DNA from 2 places in the Solibacillus isronensis genome. Region 2 is predicted to be linked to the other one. Evidence: predicted binding sites of a transcription regulator. Region 2 holds the regulator's gene; the other holds the start of a gene.
The links. Region 2 encodes NrdR, which represses ribonucleotide reductase genes. Its sites were predicted from a motif close to AACACNATATATNGTGTT; they were not measured.
Positions count from the first base shown of each region.

Region 1: M3166_RS02300 (vitamin B12-dependent ribonucleotide reductase) is a predicted target of NrdR. The motif match lies at 6,805-6,822, and genes of this name have one in related genera.

Region 1 covers NZ_JAMBOC010000001.1:464,185-473,836, forward strand. Annotated here, with positions in the region: gene M3166_RS02270 (shikimate kinase) at 103-615, shown strand; glycine riboswitch at 742-834, shown strand; gene gcvT (glycine cleavage system aminomethyltransferase GcvT) at 1,108-2,217, shown strand; gene gcvPA (aminomethyl-transferring glycine dehydrogenase subunit GcvPA) at 2,321-3,667, shown strand; gene gcvPB (aminomethyl-transferring glycine dehydrogenase subunit GcvPB) at 3,660-5,141, shown strand; gene M3166_RS02290 (rhodanese-like domain-containing protein) at 5,313-5,696, opposite strand; gene M3166_RS02295 (lipoate--protein ligase family protein) at 5,850-6,629, shown strand; gene M3166_RS02300 (vitamin B12-dependent ribonucleotide reductase) at 6,893-9,460, shown strand; gene M3166_RS02305 (YqjF family protein) at 9,527-9,652, opposite strand, start outside.
Region 2 covers NZ_JAMBOC010000001.1:122,326-131,977, reverse strand. Annotated here, with positions in the region: gene thrS (threonine--tRNA ligase) at 1-1,574, opposite strand, end outside; gene dnaI (primosomal protein DnaI) at 2,124-3,083, opposite strand; gene M3166_RS00580 (DnaD domain protein) at 3,076-5,817, opposite strand; gene nrdR (transcriptional regulator NrdR) at 5,840-6,307, opposite strand; gene M3166_RS00570 (glyceraldehyde-3-phosphate dehydrogenase) at 6,555-7,574, opposite strand; gene coaE (dephospho-CoA kinase) at 7,758-8,354, opposite strand; gene mutM (bifunctional DNA-formamidopyrimidine glycosylase/DNA-(apurinic or apyrimidinic site) lyase) at 8,367-9,239, opposite strand; gene polA (DNA polymerase I) at 9,252-9,652, opposite strand, start outside.

The DNA.
Region 1 (9,652 bases), 340 kb from region 2:
GTTTGACCTAAAAATATTTCTGTTTAAGTAGCAAAATAGAAACGAAAGAATAGGTAGAGGCGTAATTGATTAAGTAGTCCGTAATAGAAGAAGGTGAACAGCATGCGTAAAATTTATTTAGTAGGATTTATGGGGTGCGGAAAAAGTGCGATTGGAAGACGTTTAAGTTTTTTCTTGAAAATGCCGTATTACGATATGGATCATGAAATTGTACGACAACAGGGTATGACAATTCCTGAAATTTTCGAGAAATACGGCGAAGCACACTTCCGAAAAATCGAGACGGAATTTTTAAAGAACTTTCGTGATGAAGCATGCATTATCGCTACAGGCGGTGGGGTAGCCGTAAATGAAGAAAACAGGAGAATTATGCGCCAGACAGGGCTTGTATTTTTTCTTGATGCAAAATTTGAAGATATTTATATGCGTATTCGGAATGACAAAAACCGTCCCATTGTTCAATCATCAACGGAGCAAGAATTGGAAAATCTGTATCACCAACGCAGAAAGAATTATCGACTAGCTGGCCATATACAAGTACTGACAGCCGGGAGAACGTTAAGACAAATTGTTGAGTACATCGGCTTTCAAGTGAAACGTCTTAAAGGCGAATAATTACTGGATAATTGTACTTAATGTTCGTATTTTGAATAAAATTAAAAAAAGATTGCGTTTGCATTATATTCAATGTTAGGATATTGCTAAGAAGAGCAATAACATGAAGTAAATAATCTAACGCGGATGATGGTACGGGGAGAGAACGTGATGTCACGTCGCCGAAGGAGCAAATAGCTATGCTATGAATCTCTCAGGCAAAAAGACTCGTATTGGACGCAACTCTGGAGAGTGCTGTAATCAGCTATTGTTGCGAACAGCCACCAACGGGGAAAGCCCAAATTGTGATAGTGGATCAAATTTGGGTGTAACTTTCAGGTGCAAGGACAGAGAATCTCGGTAAAGGGGATTCGTCTGTCTTTTTTTGTGGAGAAATCGGCTTTTAATATTCTGATGATTCTAATAAAAAGATAGATTTACACTTTGATAGGTGTAATGTTGTTTCCCCTTACAAAGCAAAATGAACATACATAACTAAAGGAGGAAATGAACATGACAAATGAATTAAAGCTAAAGCGCACACCACTTTTTGATGAATATGCAAAGTATGGTGGAAAAACAGTTGATTTTGGCGGCTGGGAATTACCGGTACAATTTTCTTCGATTAAAGAGGAGCATGATGCGGTTCGTAACCGTGCAGGACTTTTTGATGTATCCCATATGGGGGAAATTATCGTAGAAGGTCCGGATGCACTAGTTTATCTACAAAAGATGCTTTCCAACGATATTTCTAAAATTGCAGTTGGCGGCGCACAATACAGTGCACTATGTTATGAAGATGGCGGTGTTGTTGACGATTTACTGACATACCGTTTGGAAGATAACCGTTATTTACTATGTGTTAATGCAGCGAATATTGAAAAGGACTTTGAATGGTTACAGCAGCATGTCGAAGGGGATGTCAAAGTGACAAATGTGTCAGATGACTATGCTCAAATCGCATTGCAAGGACCATTATCTCAGGAAGTTCTGCAAACATTAACAGCAACAGATTTAACGGCAATTAAATATTTTAAATTCCAGGACAATGTGGATGTAGGCGGTCATTCGGTTCTAGTTTCTCGCTCTGGCTATACAGGTGAAGACGGATTTGAAATTTACGGGACACCAGCAGCGATTGTCGATCTATGGAACAAAATTTTGGAAGCAGGAAAAGACAAAGGTGTAGTAGCGGCCGGTTTAGGAGCACGTGATACACTTCGCTTTGAAGCTTGCTTACCATTATATGGCCAAGAGATTTCAAAAGAGATTTCACCATTGGAAGCGGGAATTGGCTTTGCGGTGAAATTGGCAAAGGATCCGCAATTTATCGGTCAGCAAGCATTAATTGACCAAAAAGAAAATGGCCTAACACGTAAATCTGTAGGCATCGAGATGATTGATAAAGGTATTCCCCGCCATGGCTATAAAGTATTTAAAGATGGTGAAGAGATTGGTTTTGTAACTACAGGAACTCAGTCACCAATGACAAAGCGCAATATCGGCTTAGCTTTAATTGACGCAAAATTCACAGAAGTTGGAACTGAATTAGAAATTGAAGTACGAAAAAATAGAGCAAAAGCAGTTGTTGTAGAAACTCCATTTTACAAGCGTGCAAAATAAAATGAAACTTCAATCAGTGGGGGTCTTCATCCCCTAGATTGGTAGTTGAACCAAGCTTACTACCCGTTAATACGGGATAAAACTTTTGAAAAGAGGGTTAACAATGAAACATCGTTATTTACCAATGACGGAACAAGATAAACAAGAAATGTTAGACCGTATCGGGGTTGCGACAATTGATGAGCTTTTCGAGGATATTCCTGAGAAAGTTCGCTTCCAAGGAAGCTACAATATTAAACCTGCCAAGTCAGAAGCCGCTTTAATGAAGGAACTGGCACAACTTGCTTCAAAAAATAAAGATACAGCAAGCAATGTATCGTTTTTAGGTGCAGGTGTATACAACCACTATAAACCGGTAATTGTTGATCATGTTATTTCACGTTCGGAGTTCTATACAGCATACACGCCATATCAGCCGGAAATTTCACAAGGTGAACTTCAAGCGATTTTTGAGTTCCAAACGATGATCGCAGAACTGACAGGCATGGATATTGCAAACTCTTCTATGTATGATGGCGGTACGGCATTGGCAGAAGCAGGTATGCTTGCTGCAGGTCATACACGTCGCGGAAAGTTACTTGTTTCAGGAACTGTACATCCGGAGTATCAAGATGTTGTGAAAATGTATGCAACAGGACAATCAATAGAAGTCGTTACAATTCCTACAAAAGACGGTGTAACAGACATCGAAGCACTAAAAGGCCTGATCGATGACCAAACAGCCGGCGTAATCGTTCAATATCCGAACTTCTTTGGTCAAGTTGAAAACCTGCAGCCGCTTGCAGACATTACACATGACGCAAAAGGATTGTTTATCGTATCTGCGAACCCGTTAGCTCTTGGCGTTTTAACACCACCAGGAAAATTAGGCGCAGATATTACAGTTGGGGATGCACAAGTATTCGGAATTGCGGAAAGCTTCGGTGGTCCACACTGTGGTTATTTCGCGGTAACGAATAAATTAATGCGTAAAGTACCAGGCCGTCTTGTTGGGGAAACTGTAGACCAAGATGGACGTCGTGGTTATGTATTAACATTACAAGCTCGTGAGCAGCACATCCGTCGTGACAAAGCGACATCCAATATTTGTTCAAACCAGGCATTGCTTGCACTAGCTTCTTCAGTAGCAATGACAGCCCTTGGAAAGCAAGGTATGCAGGAAATGGCGAAACAAAATATCGTGAAGACACGCTTTGCTAAAAATGCATTTGAAGCAGCTGGTTTTGAAGTTGCTTATCAAGGCGCTCACTTCAACGAAATCGTAGTAAATACAAAATATAATGTAACAGAGCTAAACAAAGCATTAATCGAAAAAGGTATTATCGGCGGCTTTGACTTAGGTCGTGTTTATCCTGAATTAGAAAATCATGCACTCATTGCTGTTACGGAAATCCGTACAAAAGAAGAAATCGAGCAATTAGTTGCAGAAATGGGGGCTTACAATGCATAACGAAAACCAAACACTCATTTTCGAAATTACAAAACCAGGTCGTGTCGGCTACAACTTAGAGCCATTGGATGTTCCTGATTTTGATTTAGAAGAACTTCTGCCGAAAGAGTTAGTACGTCAAGAAGCGGCTGAACTGCCGGAAGTTGCAGAATTAGATATTATGCGTCACTATACAGCACTTTCAAAACGTAACCATGGTGTGGATTCAGGGTTCTATCCACTTGGTTCATGTACGATGAAGTACAATCCGAAAGTCAATGAAACAGTTGCACGTTACGCTGGTTTTGCCCATGTTCACCCATTACAGGATGAGTCGACAGTACAAGGTGCAATGGAATTATTATATGATCTGCAGACATCACTTCAGGAAATTACGGGTATGGATGAAGTAACATTACAGCCGGCAGCAGGCGCACATGGTGAATGGACAGCATTAATGATGATCCGTGCATTCCATGAGGCAAATGGTGAAGGTCACCGTAACAAAGTAATCGTACCGGACTCAGCTCACGGTACAAACCCGGCTTCTGCTACAGTGGCAGGTTTTGAAACAATTACAATCAGATCTGGTGAAGACGGCTTAGTTGATCTGGAAGATTTACGCCGTGTTGTCGGTCCTGATACAGCAGCGCTTATGCTGACAAACCCGAACACTTTAGGCTTATTCGAAGAAAACATTTTAGAAATGGCTGAAATCGTGCACGGTGTCGGCGGTAAAGTTTATTATGACGGCGCGAACTTAAACGCTGTTATGAGTAAAGCACGTCCTGGAGACATGGGCTTTGACTGTGTTCACTTAAACTTACACAAAACATTTACAGGTCCACACGGTGGCGGTGGTCCGGGTTCAGGTCCAGTAGGGGTAAAAGCAGATTTAATCCCATTCCTGCCTAAACCAGTATTAGTGAAAAAAGAAGATGGTACATTCCACTTCGATTACAAACGTCCACAATCAATCGGTCGTGTGAAACCTTACTACGGAAACTTCGGCATTAATGTCCGTGCATATACGTATATCCGTTCAATGGGTCCAGATGGCTTAAAGGCTGTAACAGAATATGCTGTATTAAATGCAAACTATATGATGCGCCGCTTGGAAGAGCACTTTGATTTACCATACGACCGTCACTGTAAGCATGAATTCGTGCTATCAGGCCGTCGTCAGAAAAAATTAGGTGTTCGTACATTGGATATCGCAAAACGCCTTCTTGACTTTGGCTACCATCCACCAACAGTATACTTCCCGTTAAACGTGGAAGAGGGGATTATGATCGAGCCAACAGAAACAGAATCAAAAGAAACATTGGATGCATTCTGTGATGCAATGATTCAAATTGCTCAAGAAACAATCGATAACCCATCGATCGTACAAGAAGCACCACATACTACGGTAATCAGCCGCTTAGATGAAACACGTGCTGCACGTACACCTGTATTACGTTATACAAAAAAAGAAGAAGTAACAATTTCATAAATTGTGACAAAAAGGTCAGAGCTGTTTTCTGACCTTTTTTCTATGAGAAAAGTTAGACTTCTTACGTGTGACTATATAATAGTAGAAACTACTGATAATCAGACAATTTCGATTCGTAGGGCCGGTGAATGAAAATTAAAAAGCCCTCTACAATGTAGAGAACTTTTAGAATTAGTTTTTCGATTTAACTTTGCCTGTCCAAGTTTTGAAACCGCCTTGTAATTGGAACAGTTGGCTATAGCCTTTTTTCTTTAATGTCAGCGCTGCTCGTGCACTACGACCAGAGTTTTGGCAGTAAAGGTATACAGGCAGATCCGGACGGATTTCTTTATGACGTGTATTAAGTTGCGTCATCGGAATGTTTCGAGCACCTAAAATGTGTCCCGCTTCAAATTCTTTAGGTTCGCGTAAATCGATTAATTGTGCTTTACGGTAGCCTTCAATAAATTGCTCCTGTGTTAAATTTGTTACGGATTTTTTTAAGCGCATAGAGTTGATTACTACGTAAGCAACGATTACTACTAAAATTACTAGTATCGTATATAAAATTGTCACTGCGATATTGCCCCTTTCTATCTGTACTATCTATTATAAGAGATGAACTAGAGTTAGTCGAGCGAGTTTGTTAAAATGAATTAGTGGAGGCGAGAAATTGTGAAAAAACAATGGTATTTTATAAATTCGGGTCCATGCAGCCCAGCCTATAATATGGCACTGGATGAAGCGTTGCTTGATTGGCATAGCCAAGGGGAAATTCCGCCGGTTATTCGTTTTTACGAGTGGAACCCTGCAACATTATCAATCGGTTATTTCCAGCAAGTACATAAAGATATTAATTTAGAAGCTGTAAAAAAGCAAAACTTAGGTTTCGTCCGTAGACCTACAGGCGGACGTGCCGTTTTACATGACCAGGAGCTTACATATTCAGTGATTGTGACAGAGAGCTACCCAAATATGCCGGAAACCGTTACAGAGGCATATCGTGTCATTAGCGAAGGAATTTTACAAGGGTTCCGCCTTTTAGGACTGGATGCTTATTTTAGTGTGCCGGAGACGAAGGAACAACTGGATGATCTGAAGAAACCGAAAAGCGCGGTATGTTTTGATGCGCCAAGCTGGTATGAGCTAGTTGTTGAAGGGAAAAAAGTAGCCGGCAGTGCGCAAACACGTCAAAAAGGTGTAATTTTGCAGCATGGCGCTATTTTACTTGATCTGAATGAAAAACTGCTGTTATCGGTATTTAATTTTGCTACAGCTGAAGCAAAAGAAAGAATGCGAAAAAAGTTACCAGAAAAAGCAGTTGCGATGAATCAGTTTGTCGACACACCATTTACAATCGATCAATGTGTTGACGCGTTTTCTAAAGGGTTTGAAGTAGCTTTGGACATAGAACTAATTCCTTATGAATTAACAGAGCAGCAAACCCAATATGTAGAACAATTGATGGAAAATAAATATTTAACAGATGAATGGAATTTCAAAAAATAGATTGCGAACGTGTGTTTTTATTTTTTGTAAAAAAATTTTTATACCCGAAACGTTGATATAGATGGATTTAACAAAAAGAAAAAAAAATCAACCCCTTGTTTGAAAAAAAGATTTATTGTAATCTTTTTTAAGTGTAATTATATAACCCAACATATAGAATGATATTTAAGAAATTAGCACAATATATGGTATAAAATGTGTTTAGTTTACATTCGTGAAGGGAAACTTAAAATTATTAAATCGTCCAAAGGGGGGCTTACGCGGTGGCAAGTGTTTTAGAGCAATCCATCCAAGTCAATCAGTTAAATCAAGATATTGAGCAATTTCCTCAAGTGCACCCGATTACACCGGACATGCATATTACGCATAAAGGTGTATCACGTCTTGTTATGATTGACCGTTATTCTTTTAAAGATACGGAAAAGAAAACATTAAAAACAGGGGATTTTGTTGTTTTGACAGTGAAACAGGATCCGAAATTCCCGGCACGTGGACTTGGCATTATTCATTCGATTAATCCGGAAAAGAATACCGCTCTTATTAAAATTGATGAAGATTACCGTCATGTATTGGAAGGCGAAGAACAAGAGACGGGTATTATTGAACGCTCATTGGATATTATTGAAAAGCCGCTCGAAATTTTTTATGAGCAAATTGCAAAACGTAATGCAACAGGTTTAGCTTCAGTTGAGAAAACAGAAGAAAAGCGCAAAGAATGGTTCGGAAAGTTTTACGAAGAGCTTGTGTCGATGAACTTTATCCCTGCAGGACGAGTAATTTACGGGGCAGGTTCAGAAACTGAAGTAACATTCTTCAACTGTTATGTAATGCCATTTGTAGCCGATTCCCGTGAAGGCATCAGTGATCACCGCAAGCAAGTAATGGAAATTATGAGCCGTGGTGGTGGTGTTGGTACGAACGGTTCGACACTTCGCCCGCGTAACACATTGGCGCGCGGTGTAAACGGTAAATCTAGCGGATCAGTAAGCTGGCTTGATGATATTGCCAAGCTGACACATCTTGTTGAGCAAGGTGGATCGAGACGCGGCGCTCAAATGATTATGCTGGCAGATTGGCATCCGGATATTGTGGAGTTTATCATTTCCAAAATGCAAAATCCGCGTATTCTGCGTTATCTGATCGAGAATACAGCAGATGAATCAATTATTCGTCTAGCAAAAGAAAAATTAAAATTCAAGCCTTTAACACAGCAGGAAGATGCGATGTATCAAGGTATTGTGAACTATAAAAATATTGAAGGTTTCGGCGGATTTAACGAAGCGATTATTCGTGACGCTGAAACGAAGCTACGCGATGGCGGAACGTATTCAGTCCATAATCCGGATTTCCTGACAGGTGCAAACATTTCGGTTACATTAACGAAAGAGTTTATGGATGCTGTAGAAAACGATCAGGACTTCGAATTACGCTTCCCGGATGTAGAAAACTATACTCCGGCACAAATGCTGGATTACAACGAAAAGTGGCATGAAGTTGGCGATGTTCGCGAATGGGAGAAACTTGGTTATCCAGTTCGTACGTATCGTACAATCAAAGCAAAAGAACTTTGGAATTTAATCAATGTCTGCGCAACATATGCGGCAGAACCTGGTATCTTCTTCATTGATAACGCAAACGACATGACAAATGCAAAAGCTTACGGTCAGAAAGTTGTTGCGACAAATCCGTGCGGAGAACAACCACTCGCACCATATTCCGTTTGTAACTTGGCTGCTGTTAACTTGGCGAAGTTTGCAAACAAAGAAACGAAAACAGTTGATTTTGATGCGTTACGCAAAACGGTAAAAGTTGGCGTACGTATGCAGGATAATGTAATTGATGCAACACCGTACTTCCTGGAAGAAAACAAAAAGCAGGCACTAGGTGAACGCCGAGTTGGTCTTGGTGTAATGGGGCTTGCCGATTTGTTGATTTACTGTGAGAAAGAGTACGGTTCTGAAGAGGGCAATGCACTAGTTGATGAAATCTTCAAGACGATTGCGGTTGCAGCGTATGAAGAGTCGGTTGAACTGGCAACAGAGCGCGGCAGTTTCCCGTTCCTTGAAGGACAAACAGAAGCTGAAACAACACGTTTACGTGAAGCATTCATTAACACAGGCTTCATGAAAAAAATGCCGCAGCATATTCGCGAAAATATTGTGGCAAACGGTATTCGTAACTCGCATTTATTGACGGTTGCACCTACGGGATCTACAGGTACAATGGTCGGAGTTGCAACAGGGCTTGAACCTTACTTCAGCTTCACTTACTACCGTTCAGGTCGTCTAGGGAAGTTTATTGAAGTAAAAGCTGAGATAGTAAAAGAGTATTTAGATGCGAACCCGGGTGTGGATGAAAATAATTTACCGGACTGGTTCAAATCATCAATGGAGCTTTCTGCTGAAGCACATGCAGATGTTCAATGTATCATTCAAAACTGGATTGATTCATCCATTTCAAAAACAGTAAACGCACCTAAAGGCTATGGCGTAGAGCAAGTACAAAAAGTGTACGAGCGTCTATACCGCGGCGGTGCTAAAGGCGGTACCGTGTATGTCGATGGATCTCGTGATACACAAGTACTGACTTTAAAAGCTGAAGAAGCCAATTCAGATGAGCAATTAGAGTTTGAAGAATTAAAACAAACAGAAGACCAAGTGAAACGTCAGGTTGTATTAGTAGATACAATTAAGCCGTTAACAGATACAGATGTGACAATTGGTTCGGAAGTTGGCAATACATGCCCGGTTTGCCGTCAAGGTACGGTAGAAGAAATGGGCGGCTGCAACACATGTACAAACTGTGGTGCACAGCTGAAATGCGGTTTATAAAATAAAGAAAACGCAACTCATATAATATGGGTTGCGTTTTTGCTTTTTAAAGTAAGACTTATCTTTTTAAAAATGTAATCGGCCGGTAGCAGGACTTACTAATGGCCATGCGCGAACATCGATTTTTTTAGAAAAATGCAGAATCGGCTGATCGTTTACCACAATAATCCCTTGTTTGGACAGAGTTGTATT
Region 2 (9,652 bases):
GTCGATACAACACCACGGTGGATAACAACTGGGCGTTGAGGCTGACCGTCTTCACCAATGTAAGAAAGGTCAAAGCGTTGTGGCAATAAGAAGTCAAGTTGTGCAGTCGATAATGTTTCTTCTTTACCAATTGCTGTTTTTACTTGAACGTCTAGCTTCGGACCATAGAATGCTGCTTCATCTTCTGCGATGAAGTAATCATAACCAAGCTCATCCATTGCTTCTTTTAACATCGCTTGTGCAGTTTCCCACATTTGATCGTCATCAAAGTATTTCTCAGTGTTATTCGGGTCACGGTAAGAAAGGCGGAATGAGAAATCTTTAAGATCAAAGTCTTTATATACTTCTAAAATCAATTCCACTACTTTTTTGAATTCTGCTTTAATTTGATCCGGACGTACGAAAATGTGCGCATCATTTAAAGTCATTCCGCGTACTCGTTGCAGACCAGATACGGCACCACTCATTTCATATCGGTGCATTGTGCCAAGTTCTGCGATACGGATTGGTAAGTGACGGTAAGAGTGCAGACCGTTTTTGAATACCATCATATGGTGAGGACAGTTCATTGGACGTAAAACAAGTGTTTCATTGTCCATTTCCATTGGCGGGAACATGCCATCTTGATAGTGCTCCCAGTGTCCTGATGTTTCGTATAATTTTTTCGAGCCAAGTACTGGTGTATAAACGTGTTTGTAACCTAAAGATAATTCTTTATCAACAATATAGCGTTCAATAGTACGGCGGATTGTTGCACCGTTTGGTAACCAAAGTGGTAAACCTTGACCAACTGTTTGGCTAGTCATGAATAAATCCAATTCTTTACCGATTTTACGGTGGTCACGTTCTTTTGCTTCTTCAAGCATTTGAAGATGGTGCTTCAACTCGTCTTTAGTGAAGAATGCAGTACCGTAAATACGTTGCAGCATTTTGTTGTCTGAGTTCCCGCGCCAGTAAGCACCAGCTAATGATAATAGTTTGAACTCTTTTAACTTGCCTGTAGATGGTACGTGTACACCACGGCAAAGATCAAAGAAATCGCCTTGGTAGTAAATTGATACTTGATCATCTGCTGGAATTGCTTCAAGTAGTTCTAATTTATACTCGTCGCCAACTTCCTCGTAAATTTTTTGTGCTTCATCACGAGAAACGTTTTTACGCTCAATTTCGATGTTTTCGGAAATAATTTTTTTCATTTCTTTTTCAATTGCCGGTAAATCTTCTGCAGTGATTGGTGTTGGTGAATCGATGTCATAGTAGAAGCCTGAATCGATAACTGGACCGATACCTAATTTTGCATCCGGGTATAGACGTTTTACTGCCTGTGCTGTTAAGTGGGCAGTAGAGTGACGAAGAATTTCTAATGCTTCGTCTGATTTATTTGTAATGATTTCGATTGCACCATCTTGCTCGATTCCTGTTTTTGCATCGATTAATGTGCCGTTGATTTTACCTGCTAATGTTGATTTTTTTAGACCTGGGCTGATTGAGCCTGCAACGTCCAATGTAGATGTTCCCTTGGCAAATTCCTTTACTGCGCCATCCGGGAATGTTAATTTGATCATTTCTGACATGTTGTTGTCCTCCTTATAAGGTTTTTATTTAATTGAGAGTAGCAAAGTGTCGTCATCCTAATCCGTTGATTTCCGTTTCGGGCGGACGCTTTCCGCGGGCGTGGCCTTACACGAGCATCTCAGGCGTCACGCTATTCCCGCTGGAGTCGCCGCCCTACACTACAATCAACTAATCTATAGCTATAAATTAATTTGCTCCCAATATTTTTTATCAGCCAAAATATATTAAGGCAAAATAAAAAGCACCGTCCCAACAAAGGGACGATGCTGTATGCTCGTGGTGCCACCCTTCTTCCTTCTTCGTTAAAACGAATCAGAAGCTCTCGGTCAGTTAACGTACTGAGAAACGATGACGGATTGGCCCCGTCACTGCTCCAAGGTAGTAAAGTATAACGCTTGTGCTAGGAAGCTTGCAGCCGTGTCTTCCCTCTCTAAAAGCCAGTTCGTTAAACTTGTTGTCCTCTTCAATGCATTTATTGTTTATTTACGTACAAAGTATACGCTCGATTTTGCAGAAATGCAATATTGAAAATTAAAACTTTCAATAATTTATTTTCTGCGGTTTGTTCCTGTAATTTCAAGCGGTGTCGTCAATGCTTGTACTCGCTGTAAAATACGGCCCGATTTCATTTCATCGATTGCCCCATGTTCAGTTACGGACCATTGTTCTTCCAGCTGTTTGTAATTAAAGTTTGAAGAGATGAATGTCGGCAATTTTTCCGCCATACGATAATGAAGGATTGAACCGATAATTTCATCTCTTGTCCATGTTGAAATCGGCTCTGAACCTACATCATCGAGCATTAATACCGGCACTTTTTTTACAAAATCAATTTTCTGTTCAATCGATCCTTCTGTTACCGACGACTTTAATTCACGGATGAATTCCGGCATATATACTAATAAAGTTTGAATACGTTCTTTCGACAAAGCATTTGCGATGGCGCCTAAAATATAGGTTTTCCCAACACCAAATGTGCCGTATAAATACAGCCCTTTTGCAGGAAGCTCTTTCGTTTCACGATATTGTTTCCTGAATTCAACCATAAACTGTGTCGCAGCCATGCGGGAATTATCATTCATATCCATTTCATTAAAATCTGCCTTCAGGACATCTTTCGGCATATACATCGTCTTCATCATTGAAGCTAGTTCACGCTGGTCATCTTCTTTAAGCATTTGTTCGCACTTGCGGTAGATAATATTAATCTGACCATTCGAAAGCATTAACTGCGGAACATGACCTTTATAGAAATTTTGACACTGCGATGTAGAACCGGCTCCACAGCAAGTGTGCTTTTGCTCTACAAATTCAAAAAGAGTCGTCATTCCATATTGAATAACAGCCGAGTTTTCCGTCATATTATGGTCATTCATAAACTGTCTTACACTTGGATGTGAAAGGACCCGGTTTTTTAATTCATTATATTTTTGCTCAAATGATGGGATATTTATTTTATTGAGCGAATCTTTTATTGGTTCGATAGTACTCACCTGCTTTTTAATCACTATTTAATTGCTCTAATAATTTTTTGCGCTGCTCTTCAAAATCAATTTGGTTTTGAGTATTGTTGGAATTAGCTTGTTGTACTGGTTCCTGATCTTTTTCTTTAAACCAATCCGGAACTACGCCAACTTTTCTCGCCCCGCGCTGTTTGTTTTTCTTATCTTGCATTTCAGTATAAATCTTCGCTTGATTAATTGTCTGAATTTTGTTGTTTCGCCATGTATTTGCGACACTGTTAATATATTTTTCAGGCAATGCACCTTCTGTTTTTTCCATTACATACTCTAACATGTAATTGACGACAGCCGGGATCATCTTATAATGCAGGATCAATTTTTCCGCTGTTGCAACAACATACGCAAACGGCTCATGACCATCGTTTAACTCTTTTGTAAATGCATATGGCGTCTGTTTTTCATAGCGGGCCAATTTGGGTGTAAACACATAATCCCCCGGATAGTATTTCAGTAAATCCTGTTCGGTAATTTTCACGTCTACTTTATTTTCTTTATAATTCGATTCAATGTAAGCAAGTGCATCTTTAGCCAATAAGATGTTTTTCAACTGCATATTCAATGCAAGTGTCTGAATTTGATTACGTCCAAAACGGCTCGTTTTATTCGTTAATATAAATTCAAGAATGGCATTGACAACTCCGACTTTAATGCCATGTTTTAATACAAGATCATCCACTTGCTTCACTAACATTTCAACCGGTTCTTTACCGTTAAGTAAATTTCTCATGAAATCATATGGCAATGTTTCGTCGAAAGCCGGAATCCATTTTGACATATCTTTTACGGTAACTTTAAATGCGAGCGGTGTATCCATCGTAATTTTAGATGCCTTCAACTGTGATCCATCGTTTTCTTCTACAATACGAAGAGCTTCTAAAGCGTTTGCCGGAGGGTTTAACATCCAGTTTCCGGCGATAGACTGCACAAAGTTTTTCGTTAGTTTCCCATTGCTCTCATTATAGGCATATTCCATCAGCACATTGACTGCACCTACCGAGAGGCCTTGCTGCAATACGAGTTCCTCGGCTAAATCAACAATAAATTTCACCGGTTTTTTCCCTTTATACAGTGATTTCAGGAAATAATAAGGTACCGTTTTATCATAGTGAATCGACTGGTCATCAACCGTTAAATAATCTTCTGTAACTTTAATAAGATTGCGTTCATTTCGCTTTTCAATATAGTCTAATGCTTGTTCGGCCGTTTTAATTTGATTGTACCGGATTTCAGAGGCCAATGCTTCTACAAATGATTCCGGCAAGTTGCCTTTTGTCGAATCCCACACATGACGAATGATGACGTTTGCCACTTCTATCGGGATATCATAAGAACTGTAAAGCGATTCTGCTATTTTTACATGCCCTGAAAATGGTTCTTCACCATGAGTCAAAATCAGCAAATACTGATAAGGTGTAGAATTTTTAAAATCAACGAGCGCTGAATCAGGAGAATCGGTTTTCGAGTTATTATTTTCTTCAACTTTATTCAAATCGTTATTCGTAACCGTAATTTGCGATAAGTTTTTCGATTTACGATCACGGTAGCTATGTTCAACCTTTGCAATTTCCATTGTATTTTCAGCGGTTTTTGCACCTTTTTTCAGCCAGTTATTCATGACTACCTTCATAAAGTTTTTATTATAATTTAATTCGTCATTCATTGAAATATAATGGATCAAAACATTCAATGTACCGTAAGAAACCCCTTTTCTAAGGAAATTATTAAATTCCATTACAACGGATTCCGGAGGCAAATAACCATTAAATTTTTGGAAAACTTCAATCGGTGAGGTTTTTTCTAAATACTCGATTAAACCTTCTTTATCATTAATATTTTGCTGTGTTTTCGCAGGAGCAGAGTTGATTACTTCCACCGAACGGAAAATGTCCTGTTTTTTAATCAGTTTCGGCTTTGCGACACCTACGTTCAGCTGGTAGTACTCTTCACAGCGTTTTTCAAGCTCTTTTTTCGTAAGTCCTTCATCTGTATCCCATGCCAATAACACTATTCTTTGCATATCCGTCACAGAGAAATTATACATAAACGCTAATTTAGCAATGGCAATCTTAATATCCAGTGTAAATAATTTACTTGGGATTAAGTTTTGGCTCATACCCATCATGAAGCTTTTAAAATCAAATAAGTCATACTCAAACGGGTACGACATTTTTGAACGTTCATTTACCGAACCTGTATTTTCCTGCATGACTTGCTTTAGCTCAGTTTCTGTTATTGCAACAAATGCATCATTAAAGCTGCATGTGACATCTTTATAGCCATGTAAGGAAATATCATGTTTCGATAATTTATTTCGTAATGATTCATACTGTTCGCGCCCGATTTTCCGTAAAAGCGCTACAGAAAGAATCGAATCGTCAAAGAAGTCATGGCCAGTCAATGGCGGATATAAGATATACTTCATCGATTTATATGAATCCATCATCTTCTCAAATGACTTCACTAAACCAATTGCTTCTAATACGATTCTTGCTTGCAGTAGTTGCTTCGGTTTAAAACTTAATGAATCGAGCAGGTTGCTATGAAAACAAGTTGCTTTTTCGTGTTGTTGTGTTTCAACCCATAACTTTAAATATAGTGCCGTAGCTTCAACACCGATAATCGGCTGATAGCATAATTGCAATGCAAGCTGATGCTCACTAGTGATAGTTTGAGGGCAATGAATTTCACAATGGTCATATGGATTTAGCTGATTCATCATTACCATTTATCCCTCCTAACACTTATTTGTCATTTGACTGACGGGTCATAATTTCTTTCAGTTCCTCGATAAATACAGTAATATCTTTAAATTGGCGATAAACAGATGCGAAGCGTACATAGGCAACTTCATCGATTTTCGCAAGTCGGTCCATTACCATCTCCCCGACATCTTCCGAACGTACTTCAGCATTGCCTAATCGGCGCAATTCTTTTTCAATCGATAAAACAATCTCTTCTAATTGATCTAATGCAACCGGGCGTTTTTCACATGCGCGTATTAGACCACGCAATACTTTTTCACGGCTAAACTCCTCGCGTGAACCATCCTTTTTCACAACGATTAACGGTGTTTCTTCAATTTTTTCAAATGTCGTAAAGCGAAAGGCACATGATTCACATTCACGACGTCTGCGAATTTCTTTATTATCATCAACAGGTCTTGAGTCTACAACGCGTGTCCCATTGTATTGACAAGCTGGACATCTCATATAATAATTTCTCCTAAAAGTTAGTTTAATTCTATTATAACAAAAACAACGCGCTTGAAATAGTGCTTCACGCGCGTTGAAATTTTCCAATGGAAAGTCATTCAATTATATAGTGCATTGTTGCTTCACACAATAGAAAAAGCCTTTTGCAAAAATGATTTACTTTCTGCAAAAGGTTCTTTCTGTGTTATTAAGGCGCGTATTTATGCCTTTTTAAAGTGTTTAATCACACTAATAAAGCAATAAATTATACATTTACTGTTGCTAATTCATTTGCAATTTTCTTTGTTAAGTCTACTACGCGAGCAGAGTAACCCCACTCATTATCATACCAAGCGATGACTTTTACTTTACGGTCACCTAATACAATTGTAGTTAAACCGTCTACAGTAGATGAGTATGTTGTTGTATTGTAGTCAGAAGATACTAATGGCTCCATAGAGAAGTTTAAAATACCGTTCATTTTGCCTTCAGCTGCCGCTTTAAATGCTGCATTTACTTCTTCTACTGTTACGTCTTTTTCTACATCTACAACTAAATCAACTAAAGAAACGTTTGGTGTTGGCACACGTAATGCCATACCGTGGATTTTCCCATCCAATTCCGGTAATACAAGACGCAATGCTTTTGCTGCACCAGTTGAAGTCGGGATAATAGATGATCCGCAGTTACGCGCACGACGTAAATCTTTGTGTGGGTTATCGATGTTGTTTTGATCGTTTGTATAAGCGTGAACTGTTGTCATTAAACCGTTTACAATACCGAACTCATCGTTTAATACTTTTGCTACAGGAGCTAAACAGTTTGTCGTACAAGATGCATTTGAAATGACATCATGCTTTGATAAATCCAATTTATCGTCATTTACACCCAAAACAACGGTAATATCTTCATTTTTACCAGGAGCAGTTAAAATAACTTTTTTCGCGCCAGCTTCAATATGTTTTGCTGCTTTTTCACGTTCATTGAATTTACCAGTAGCTTCGATTACGATATCTACACCCATTTGAGCCCATGGTAATTTTAATGGATCACGTTCACTAACTAATTCAACACGTTTGCCGTTTACAATTAAAGCACCTTCGACTGCTTCTACAGTTCCCGGGAAAACACCATGATTTGTGTCATACTTAATTAAATGTGCTAACGTTTCAGATGGATAGCTTGCGTTCACTGCTACGATATTCACGTCACCACGCATCATTGCTTGTCGGAACACCATACGACCAATGCGGCCAAAACCATTAATTGCAATAGAAACTGTCATATTATTTAAATCCTCCTAAAAGTACGATTCATTCATTTTATTTATTCGTTGATTAGTATAACACATATTATAAAAAGTTGAACATATTTAATCCGCTTAATTAAATTTGTTATTTTCAGATAATACATACCCTCAAAATAAAAACCTCAACCAACTTTTAATAAAATTAGTTGAGGTATTATTTTACTTCAGGACGTTCCACTCATACAAAATATTTTGAAGCTGAATTGCTGTATCTTCCAGCGTGCCATTATTATGAATAACTGCATCAGCTAACTGTTCCTTTTCTTTGACCGGAATCTGTGTCGCTATACGGGCATTTGCTTCTTCTTCCGTAAAGCCATTTCGTTCCATTAAGCGCTGTAGCTGCACTTCTTTATTTACAGAAACTACAATAATTTTTTCTACGAAATGTTCCAGCTTACTTTCGAATAGCAGCGGAATATCCATGAAAACATTTTTTTCACCAAACGAGATAAATTCATCACGCTGACGCAGCATTTCTTCACGAATAGCCGGATGTATGATGCCATTTAAAGTTTGCCGCATTTCCTCATTATGAAAAATAATACTTCCCACTTTTGCACGATCCATTGAACCATCTTGTGCAATGACTTCCGGTCCAAATGCTTCTGCAATTTTTTTCAATGTCGGCGTACCAGGCTCGACTACTTGTCGTGCTACTACATCTGCATCAACAATCGGCAATCCGTATGACTCAATCATTTTTGCAACTGTGCTCTTTCCGCTGGCAATACTACCAGTTAAACCTATAATCACAGCAATTCCCCTTTACTTTTGACATTGCGGACAATATGTTGATGTTCTACCCGCGATAACGAGAGATTCTGTATTTGTTTCACATACAACACATTGCTTTTTCCCATACATTTTCAGTCGATGCTGCATTGTTCCTGCACCACCATTAATACTCCGGTAGTCTGAAATTGTCGATCCGCCCGAATCAATGCTTTCCTGCAATACGTCACAAATTACATGAAAGAGTTTTGTCTTTTGCTCACGACTTAACTCACTCGTTGTTTTCCCCGGATGAATAAGCATTTTGAACAATGCTTCGGTGGCATAAATATTGCCGCAACCCGAAATCACCTGACCATCCATGATGACCTCTTTAATCGGTTTTTTTGCGAATTTAGATTTTTCACTTTGCATGAGGAAAAAATCACAGGCGATTTCATCAAAAGGCTCCGGTGCCATTTTTAACAATGGCGGATGATCGGCGATTTCTTTAATAAAGCGCAATTCACCAAAACGGCGGATATCAGCATAGACAAGCAATTCTCCGCTTGCCAATGTAAATATCGCATGGATATGCTTACGGAATTTTTCTTCCGTTATCTCCACCACATCATTCACAACAAACCATGCGCCACTCATCCCTAAATGGTTCACTAAAATAAAACGTTCATCATTTTTCTTTAGATGAAAGAATATATATTTTGATCTGCGCTCCAATTTATCGATTTTCATATCGCGTACTAATAGTTCAAATTGAGAAGGCTTTGCGTTTTTTACAATCGCCTGTTTACCTGCCTCATGCGATGTATAAACGACATCCGATAAAGAGACAGATTCAATCGTCTTCCCTTCTACGATTGGCCGTAAATCACGTACGACCCCTTCTACTTCTGGTAATTCTGGCATAAATGGTACTCCTTATTTCGCATCGTACCATGTAGGACCATATGAAAATTCAACCTTTAACGGCACATTTAACTTAATTGCATTTTCCATAACTTCAGGTACGATACGTTCTAAAATTTCAACTTCTTCTTTTGGTGCTTCAAAAATCAGTTCATCGTGTACTTGCAATAATAGCTTTGTCTGTAGTCCTTCTTGTTCAAGGCGCGCATTCATATCAATCATTGCTTTTTTTATAATGTCCGCGGCACTTCCTTGGATCGGTGTGTTCATCGCAGTACGTTCAGCAAAACTTCTTAAATTGAAGTTCGAGCTTGTGATGTCCGGCAAGTAGCGGCGGCGATTTAAAATCGTTGTAACGAAACCTGCTTTCTTTGCCTCTTCAATACTTGTATCCATATAGTTTTTTACACCAG